3 regions of the Scandinavium tedordense genome follow, and region 3 is predicted to be linked to each of the others. Evidence: predicted binding sites of a transcription regulator. Region 3 holds the regulator's gene; each other region holds the start of a gene.

Region 1 (3,284 bases), on a different contig from region 3:
CCGGCCAGGCTGAAGAAGAAGTCTGTGAAAATCAGGCTCGACGAACGGCTTTTCTCGTCCGGATTGATACGCACCACCAGATAGCTACCAATGGTCATGAAGATACCGCCGCAGGCGCCGATAATAGCGACCGCCACGCTAAACATGGTCAGCGTTGGAGTGATGAACAGCAGGGCGCTGATGAGGATAGTCAGCGCGGAGGCGATCACCAGCGGTTTTTGCAGACCCCATTTTTTCATCAGGATACCGCCGAGCATAATCGGCACGAACATGCCGATATTCATCAACGTAAAGACCTGGCCGATAAAGCTCGGATCTTTGTTGAACGCGGCGCACAGCGGGCCGAGGACGATGCCGAGCGTCGAAACCAGTGCGCCGACAAAGTAATAGCTCAGATACGAAATCGCGTTCAGATTACCGCGAGAGTAATTTTCTGACATCTGCACTTCTCCTGACGGGCTGTGCGCCCGCCGCTGGATGGGAATTTAGCGGCAGCTCTTCACGAACTGGCTAATCAGGCGAATGAAATCATCGGTGACCATCGCCGCGCATTTCAGGGTTTGTTCGTGAGACAGTTCCACGTCACTCAGGCCTTCCGCCATATTGGTGATTGCCGACACCGCCAGCACCTTCAGGCCGCAGTGGCGTGCGACGATAACCTCCGGCACGACCGACATGCCGACCACATCGCCGCCCATGTTTTGCATCATGCGAATTTCCGCCGCGGTTTCAAAGTTTGGTCCTGGATAAGAGACGAAAACGCCTTCGTGCAGCGTCAGGCCCAAATCACCGGCGGTGTGCTGCAGTTTCGCGCGCAGGTCTTTGTCATACGCGTTGGCGAGGCTGAAGAAACGCGGGCCAAAGCGATCGTCGTTCGGCCCGACCAGCGGCGTCGACGGCATGGTGTTGATGTGGTCGTTCAGCGCCACCAGGCTTCCGGCAGGGATATTCGGGTTGAGTGAGCCTGCGGCGTTGGTGCAGAACATAAATTCACAGCCGAGCAGCTTAAAGGTGCGCACCGCGTGGGTCATGATGCCCATCCCGACACCTTCGTAGAAATGCCCGCGACCCTTCATACAGATGATGTCCACGCCGTGCAGCGAGCCCATCACCACTTCGCCCGCATGACCAATCACGGTACTTACCGGGAAGCCGGGCAGTTTTTCGTAAGAGATGACGGTCTTGTTATCGAGCTTATCGGCCAGCGACCCAAGGCCGGAGCCGAGGATAAACGCGATGCGCGGCTTAAAACCAGGCTTAACGGCATTGATGATTTCAACGGCTTCGTAGGGGGTGTCATTAATCACGGAATGAGACATAAAAACTCCTGAATGCTTTGGGGTATATGTCCATTCTGAGAAGTGAGTGATTGGGAATCCAATTGTATAAAAGGGGTTATTGATAGTATTTATCGAATGAATTGGCGTGGGAATAGAGAAGCTCGACGGAATTTCAATGAGTTACGATGCGGTTGCGTGACTGGGAGGGACTGATAGCGGAAAAGCGCATGGCGGAAGTGTGATGGGGTTCACTGGTGTGCTCATTCGCGAAATTGAGTGCGTGGATCCTCATTCTGTCATCCTTCAGTCATCTTTCTGTCATGTCACATTCTTATGGTGTTTCACATTCATAAAAAGGTGACAACAACATGAAAATTAAACTTATTTCTCTGGTGGTTGGCAGTACCCTTTCTCTCTCAGCTTTTGCAGCGGAGCCAACCGCAGAGCACTTTGTGGTGAGTTTTCCTGAAGGCTCACACGTCAATTACCGTGGTGCGTTTTCCAGCGCGTTTCCGAACGGTTTACCGGTGGGGATCGGCTCTGGTTTACTGTTTACCGGTAAGCAAGGCGATGCGCTGACCTTTGCGACGATAACGGATCGCGGTCCGAACGCCGATTCTCCTGGCGTGGGTAAGCAGGAAGCGAAAGTTTTTGTGACCCCGGACTTTACGCCGTTACTGATGTCCATTCGGGTTGAAAACGGCAAAGCCGAGGCGACCCATCTGCGCCCGCTGCATGATGAGAAAGGCAATATCAACGGTCTTCCGCTGCAAAGTGGGGTGATTGGATCGACCGACGAAGTGGCGCTGAGTGATACTCTGAAAACGCTGACGGGCGATAACCGCGGGCTGGATACCGAAGGCATCACCCCGGACGGTAAAGGCGGTTTCTGGCTGTGCGATGAATATGGCCCGTTCATGATTAACGTCGACAGCAATGGCAAAATCATCGCGAAGCACGGCCCGCAGGCGCTGGACGGTGAAAAGTCGGTTGCCGGTGGTCTGCCGAATATCATCAAGTGGCGTCAGCCAAACCGTGGCTTCGAGGGCATCACCCGGATGCCGGATGGGCGCATTATCGCCGCCGTGCAGAGCACGCTTGATATTGATGGTAAGAGTAAGAAGAAAGCCCTGTTTACCCGTCTGGTGAGTTTTGACCCGGCGACCGGTAAAACCGCAATGTACGGCTATCCGATTGATAACGTCTACAGCAAAAACAGCGATGCCAAAATCGGCGATATCGTGGCGCTGGATAATGACCATATCCTGCTGATCGAGCAGGGCGGCGATAAAGATGACGTGATGCGCAATAACATCTACAAGGTCGATCTGAGCCAGGCCAGCGATCTGGCGGCGTTTGATAAACCGGGTGAATACCCGGAGTTTGATAGCGCGGATCAACTGGCGACGCGTGGGATCACTTTAGCGAACAAAACTCTGGTGGTTGACCTGCGTAAACTCGGCTGGAAGCAGGAAAAAGCCGAAGGGATGGCGCTGATCGACGACAAAACCTTGGCAGTGGCGAACGACAATGATTTTGGCGTGAAAACGACGCTGAAAAGCCCGATTGAAGGGAAGAAGCTGAAGGATTATCGGGTGAATGAGCAGGGGAAATTGACGGTGGATGACCAGGCGGTGGCGACAACCCTCGGCATCCAGCCACTGGAAAAACCGGCGTCAGATAGCGAGCTGTGGGTGATTACGGTGCCTGAATCGTTGTTGTAGTTTTTGCAGTTTTCTCCTCACTCTGACCCTCTCCCCATAGGGGGGAGGGTATCGTGCCGTTAGCGCTTCAGACCCGCAAATGCGTTACGGATTTCCGCTTCCGGTAATTGAACGCCGATAAACACCAGCACGCTGTGCGGTGTTTCGTCGCCCCACGGGCGGTCCCAGTCGGCGCTGTACAGGCGTTGCACACCCTGGAACAGCAGGCGGTTTGGCTCGCCGTCAATCCATAACATCCCTTTGTAACGTAGCAGCTTATCGGCGAAATCGAGCAGCAGGT
Region 2 (3,284 bases), on a different contig from region 3:
AGGTATACCTTGTCGCTTTTGCTGGTGTAACCGTATTTTTTCAGGACTTCCAGTGTCTTCGCTGCAATATCCTTCCCTTCCTGATGATGGAACCACGGCGCTTTGATTTCCGGGTAAATACCGATATTTTTCCCGGTAGAATGGTTGAGCCCCTGGACAAATTCAATCTCCTCTTCAAAAGTATGAATGCGGAAATCTGATTTTCCCATCGGGAATCGGCCCGGATAGACCTGCACTTTTTTACCGTTTTCCAGCTCGAAACCTTCGGTAAATTTAAGCGATCGAATTTCGTCCAGCGTGAAATCAATGGCGTAATAACGTCCATCTTTGCGGACACGATCCGGGAAGCGCTAAGCTACATCCGTCACCCGGTCAAGATAATGATCGTGCAGAACCACCAGGCGGTCATCCTTCGTCATCACCAAATCTTGCTCAAGATAATCAGCCCCTTGTGCGTAGGCCATCGCTTTTGCTGGCAGAGTATGCTCTGGTAAATAGCCGCTTGCTCCCCGGTGGGCAATGACAATTTTGTCAGTCGCCAGCGCCTGTCCGGCAAATAAACCTGCCAACAGCAATCCTGTTGCGATACGAGTAAAGGTTATTTTCATCATCATGATCCTCATTAACGACGAGCCAGCAGTTCGGCGTGGTGACGCTTCTCACCGACCATCACCACCAGCAGTAAAATCACCGCCAGCACGCTGCCGCCAATCATCACCATAAAGCCGCCATCCCAGCCGAAGAAATCGACGGTATAACCCACAATGGCGCTGGCCGCGACGGAACCACCGAGATAGCCAAACAGCCCGGTAAAGCCCGCCGCCGTACCCGCCGCTTTCTTCGGCGCCAGCTCAAGCGCATGCAGACCAATTAACATCACCGGACCGTAAATCAGGAAGCCGATGACAATCATACAGGTCATATCGACTCCCGGATTACCCGGCGGGTTGAGCCAGTAAACGACGGTTGCAATGGTGACCAGAATCATAAAGAACACGCCGGTCGCCCCGCGATTACCACGGAACACTTTGTCCGACATCCAGCCGCACAGCAGCGTGCCCGGGATCCCCGCATACTCATACAGGAAGTACGCCCAGGAGGATTTATCCAGGGCGAAATGCTTCACTTCTTTCAGGTAGGTCGGCGACCAGTCGAGAATCCCGTAACGCAGCAAATAAACGAACACGTTGGCGATAGCGATGTACCACAGCAGTTTGTTCGGTAACACGTACTGCATAAAAATCTGCTTCGCCGTCAGCTCTTCTTCATACTTCTCGCTGTAATCATCCGGGTAATCGTTTTTGTACTCTTCGACAGGCGGCAGACCACAGGACTGCGGGGTATCACGCATCAGAGCGAACGCAATCAACGCCACCAGAATGGCACCAAACGCAGGCATATAGAGCGCCGCACGCCAGTCGTTAAACCACGCCATCCCCAGCAGGAACAGCAGCGGCGGCAGTCCACCCCCAACGTTATGCGCACAGTTCCACACCGATACAATGCTGCCGCGCTCCTTCTTTGACCACCAGTGAACCATGGTACGCCCGCACGGCGGCCAGCCCATCCCCTGGAACCAGCCGCAAATGAACAACAGCACGAACATGACTGCAATACTCGATGTCGCCCACGGGACAAAGCCCATGAACAGCATCACCATTGCCGCAAGGATCAGACCAGCCGGTAAGAAAATGCGCGGATTCGAGCGGTCAGAGACCGATCCCATAATGAATTTTGAGAAGCCGTAGGCAATCGAAATCCCCGACAGCGCTAACCCCAAATCCCCCCGAGAGAATCCCTGTTCGATCAGATACGGCATGGCTAAAGCAAAGTTCTTACGCACCAGATAGTAAGCGGCGTAACCGAAGAAGATCCCGAGGAAAATTTGCCAGCGAAGACGGCGATAGTCCGAATCAATCTGCGCATCCGGCACTCTTGCAGTGTGCGCGGCAGGTTTGAAAATACTGAGCATAGTAGCCTCCGTGGCCATCGTTATCAGACGGACGTTACCGATGTGACCTGTACGCCGTGAGTATGTGCGCTGGATGGTAGGTAAAGTGTTATCCAGGTACTGTGAAATGCTGCACAGAATGTTACAGAATTATGACAAAAATTCCATATTGAGCGCGAAATCACGTTTCATTTTCGTTTTGTGCTCGAACATGCTCGATATCAAACAAACCGCATTTTTAATGTGGCTAAATGGAAGAAAGCGAACATTGAGGGATCAGCATGAGTGTCTCTACCTCCAGCGAAGCCGACGTCATTATCATCGGCGGCGGGGCCACCGGGGCCGGGATCGCCCGGGACTGCAGCCTGCGCGGACTTAAGGTTATCCTGGTCGAACGGGATGATATCGCCACCGGCGCCACCGGGCGCAATCACGGCCTGCTGCACAGCGGCGCGCGATACGCGGTGACGGATGCGGAATCCGCGCAGGAATGCATCGCGGAAAACGCGATTCTGAAACGGATTGCACGCCACTGTATCGAGGCCACGGAGGGACTGTTCATCACCCTGCCGGAAGACTCCCTCGATTATCAGCATCAGTTTATTGAAGCCTGCCTCGCGGCAAATATTCCCACCCGACCGTTAACACCAGCTCAGGCTATCGCGCTGGAGCCTGCGGTGAATCCGAACCTTATTGGCGCGGTCAACGTTCCCGATGGCACCGTCGATCCTTTCCGGCTGACCGCGGCAAATATGCTCGATGCACGCGAACACGGGGCAATCATTCGTACCGGATGCAAGGTCACCCGCCTGATTCGTCAGGGCGAGCGCGTAAGCGGCGTGACAATATGGGACCGCACGCGTCACGCCAGTGAAAACTTACATGCCCAGGTCGTGGTCAACGCGGGCGGCATCTGGGGCCAGCGTATTGCCGAATATGCCGATTTAAGCGTGCGCATGTTTCCGGCCAAAGGCTCATTGCTCATCTTCGAAAACCGTATCAACCAACACGTCATTAATCGCTGCCGCAAACCCGCAGACGCCGACATTCTGGTGCCCGGCGACACCATTTCCCTGATTGGCACCACCTCCACGCACATTGATTATCGCGACATCGACTACAACCGGGTCACGGCAGCGGAAGTGGATATACTGCTGCGCGAGGGCGTAAAGCTGGCCCCGTCCATAGCCACCACCCGCATTCTGCGCGCTTACTGCGGCGTGCGTCCGCTGGTCGCCAGTGACAATGATCCGAGTGGGCGGAACGTCAGTCGCGGTATTGTGTTGCTCGATCACGCCGTGCGTGACGGGCTGGAAGGGTTTATCACCATCAC
Region 3 (3,284 bases):
GTTCGCTGGCCATAATGCGCTCGCGCTGTTCACGACTGCGGCGCACCAGCAGTACTTCAACCGGTAGTTCGTCGGTCAGGGCCTGAATTTTTCGCTGGATGTCGTGCAGATATTCGTCGCTGGTGATTTCGATATCGAGCCATACCGGCGAGGCGGCATTGCCATCTCGCCACTGTGTCAGTTGCTCGCTGATGCTGGCGAAATCGCCTTTCAGCACCGCCAATTGCTGCGTCACCGGCACCTCCAGCGGCGTTACTTTCGCCAGTTTTCCATTATCAAAACTCACCAGATTGACGGCTTTTGCTTTGCCGGTTTCATCGAAGCTCAGGGAAATCGGCGAGCCGCAGTAGCGAATGTGCTCGCTGCCGCCAATTTTTTGCGCCCGATGAATGTGGCCGAGGGCAATGTAGTCCACCGGCGGGAAGTTCTGCGCCGGGAAGGCATCGAGCGTGCCGATATAAATGTCACGTACCGCGTCACTTTTGCTGGCGCCGACGGTGGTCAGATGGCCACTGGCGATGATGGGCAGCGGGCGATCGCCACGTAGTTCGCAAGCCTGCTGATACTGCTGCTGATAGTAATCAGTGATGGCCTGTAATAAATGTTGCTGCTTTTCCCCGGCGGAGGAACCGGCCTGGCTGACGATGACATCGCGCGGACGTAGAAACGGCACCGGGCAGAAAATCGCCCCGGGGGTCCCATCGCGACGGTTGAGCACGCAAGGGGCCATCCCGCTTCCGGCGACCACGGTGGTGTTCAGAAACGCGAGAATATCGCGGGATTCGTTGAGCGTGGCGACGGAATCATGGTTCCCCGCCAGCACCACCAGATGACAGCCGGTTTGCTGCAATTTCACCACAAAGCGGTTGTAGAGTTCGCGCGCGTAGCTCGGCGGTGAACCGGTATCGAAAATATCACCGGCCACGATAATGGCATCCACCTCTTGCGCCTGCGCTGTTTCCAGCAGCCAGTCGAGAAAAGCGTCGTGCTCAGCGGCACGGCTTTTGCTGTAAAAATTCTGGCCGAGGTGCCAGTCGGAGGTGTGTATGATGCGCATAATAAACCCAGGGCGGAAAAGCGTGTGCGTCAGTATAAACGGTTAACGATATCAGGGCGATGGCTGTACTCTTTCAGTGTCATAATGGCGAAGAGCACTATCATAAAACGGTCATCTTATTCATAAATCTGTCATAAATCTGACGCATAATGACGCCGCAAACCAGGCACATAACTAATAACACAGGATTTATAATGGCGAGACGTATTCTGGTCGTTGAAGATGAAGCCCCAATTCGCGAAATGGTGTGCTTCGTCCTGGAGCAAAATGGCTTTCAGCCTGTAGAAGCAGACGATTATGACAGTGCCGTAAACCAACTGAACGAGCCGTGGCCTGATTTAGTCCTGCTCGACTGGATGCTACCAGGCGGCTCAGGCATTCAGTTTATCAAACACCTCAAGCGCGAAGCGTTAACGCGCGATATTCCGGTAGTGATGCTGACCGCGCGTGGCGAAGAAGAAGATCGCGTGCGCGGCCTGGAAACCGGCGCCGACGATTACATCACCAAACCTTTCTCCCCCAAGGAGCTGGTGGCCCGTATCAAAGCTGTCATGCGCCGTATCTCGCCGATGGCGGTAGAAGAAGTGATCGAAATGCAGGGCCTGAGCCTTGACCCGACTTCACACCGTGTCATGACCGGCGAAAACCCGCTGGACATGGGGCCTACTGAGTTTAAATTGCTGCACTTCTTCATGACTCACCCGGAACGCGTATACAGCCGCGAACAGCTGCTGAATAACGTCTGGGGAACCAATGTGTATGTAGAAGACCGGACGGTGGATGTTCATATTCGTCGTCTGCGTAAAGCGCTGGAACACAGTGGTCACGACAGAATGGTACAAACCGTTCGCGGCACGGGATATCGTTTCTCCGCCCGTTTCTGACAATTGACTGGAGTGTGACCCGTGCTTGAACGGCTGTCATGGAAAAGGCTGGTTTTTGAGCTGATCCTCTGTTGTATTCCGGCCCTCATTCTGGGGGCGCTATTCGGGTACTTGCCATGGTTTTTACTGGCGGCGGTGACCGGATTGCTGATCTGGCATTTCTGGAATTTACTGCAACTTTCATGGTGGCTGTGGGTTGACCGCAGTATGACGCCGCCACCGGGCAAAGGCAGCTGGGAGCCGCTGCTGTACGGGCTGCACCAGATGCAGATGCGTAATAAAAAGCGCCGTCGTGAGCTGGGGAGCCTGATCAAACGCTTTCGCAGTGGGGCTGAATCGTTGCCCGATGCGGTAGTGCTGACCACCGAAGAAGGGGCCATGTTCTGGTGTAACGGTCTGGCCCAGCAGATGCTGAATCTGCGCTGGCCGGACGATAACGGCCAAAACATCCTCAACCTGCTGCGCTACCCTGAATTTTCCCGCTATCTCAAATCTCGCGATTTCACCAGACCGCTCAACCTGGTGCTCAACACCGGGCGGCATCTGGAAATTCGCGTCATGCCTTACAGTGAACAACAGCTGCTGCTGGTGGCGCGTGACGTTACTCAGATGCACCAGCTGGAAGGCGCTCGCCGCAATTTCTTCGCCAATGTCAGCCATGAATTACGTACGCCTTTGACGGTGCTACAGGGCTATCTGGAGATGATGCAGGAGCAAACGCTGGAAGGCGCGCCGCGCGAAAAAGCGCTGCACACCATGCGTGAGCAAACCCAGCGTATGGAAGGCCTGGTGCGCCAGCTGTTGACGCTGTCACGCATCGAGGCGGCCCCGCTGGCGGCATTAAATGAAATCATCGACGTGCCGATGATGCTCAGGGTAATTGAACGCGAGGCGCAGACACTCAGCCATAAGAAGCACATCCTGCATTTCGACATTGAGGATTCACTGCAGGTGCTCGGCAGCGAAGAGCAGCTGCGTAGCGCGATGTCGAACCTGGTGTATAACGCGGTGAATCATACGCCGGAAGGCACTGAAATTACCGTACGCTGGCTGCGCGAGCCGCACGGCGCATTGTTCAGCGTGGAAGATAACGGCCCTGGCATCGCGCCGGAGCATATTCCGCGCCTGACGGAACGCTTCTACCGCGTCGATAAAGCCCGTTCGCGGCAAACCGGCGGCAGCGGCCTGGGGCTGGCAATCGTGAAACATGCGGTAAATCATCACGAAAGTCGCCTCGATATCGAAAGTACGCCGGGTAAAAACACCCGCTTCAGTTTCTTACTGCCGGAACGTTTGATTGCCAAAAAAAGCACCTGATGATTCGTGTGTCAGGAAAGATTGAC

Evidence for each region. The regulator PhoB, encoded in region 3, activates phosphate uptake and scavenging genes when phosphate is short. The targets are predictions, from matches to a motif close to CTGTCATAAAACTGNCNNAT.
Region 1: MUU46_RS08970 (esterase-like activity of phytase family protein) is a predicted target of PhoB. The motif match lies at 1,585-1,604, and genes of this name have one in related genera.
Region 2: glpT (glycerol-3-phosphate transporter) is a predicted target of PhoB. The motif match lies at 2,091-2,110, and genes of this name have one in related genera.

What each region holds. Positions count from the first base shown of each region.
Region 1 covers NZ_JALIGG010000053.1:274,918-278,201, reverse strand. The annotation lists gene tsgA (MFS transporter TsgA) at 1-440, opposite strand, end outside; gene xapA (xanthosine phosphorylase) at 486-1,319, opposite strand; gene MUU46_RS08970 (esterase-like activity of phytase family protein) at 1,649-3,004, shown strand; gene yjiA (GTPase) at 3,064-3,284, opposite strand, start outside.
Region 2 covers NZ_JALIGG010000054.1:130,555-133,838, forward strand. The annotation lists partial or broken gene glpQ (glycerophosphodiester phosphodiesterase) at 1-608, opposite strand, end outside; gene glpT (glycerol-3-phosphate transporter) at 623-1,972, opposite strand; gene glpA (anaerobic glycerol-3-phosphate dehydrogenase subunit A) at 2,233-3,284, shown strand, end outside.
Region 3 covers NZ_JALIGG010000051.1:134,260-137,543, reverse strand. The annotation lists gene sbcD (exonuclease subunit SbcD) at 1-1,057, opposite strand, end outside; gene phoB (phosphate response regulator transcription factor PhoB) at 1,252-1,941, shown strand; gene phoR (phosphate regulon sensor histidine kinase PhoR) at 1,963-3,258, shown strand.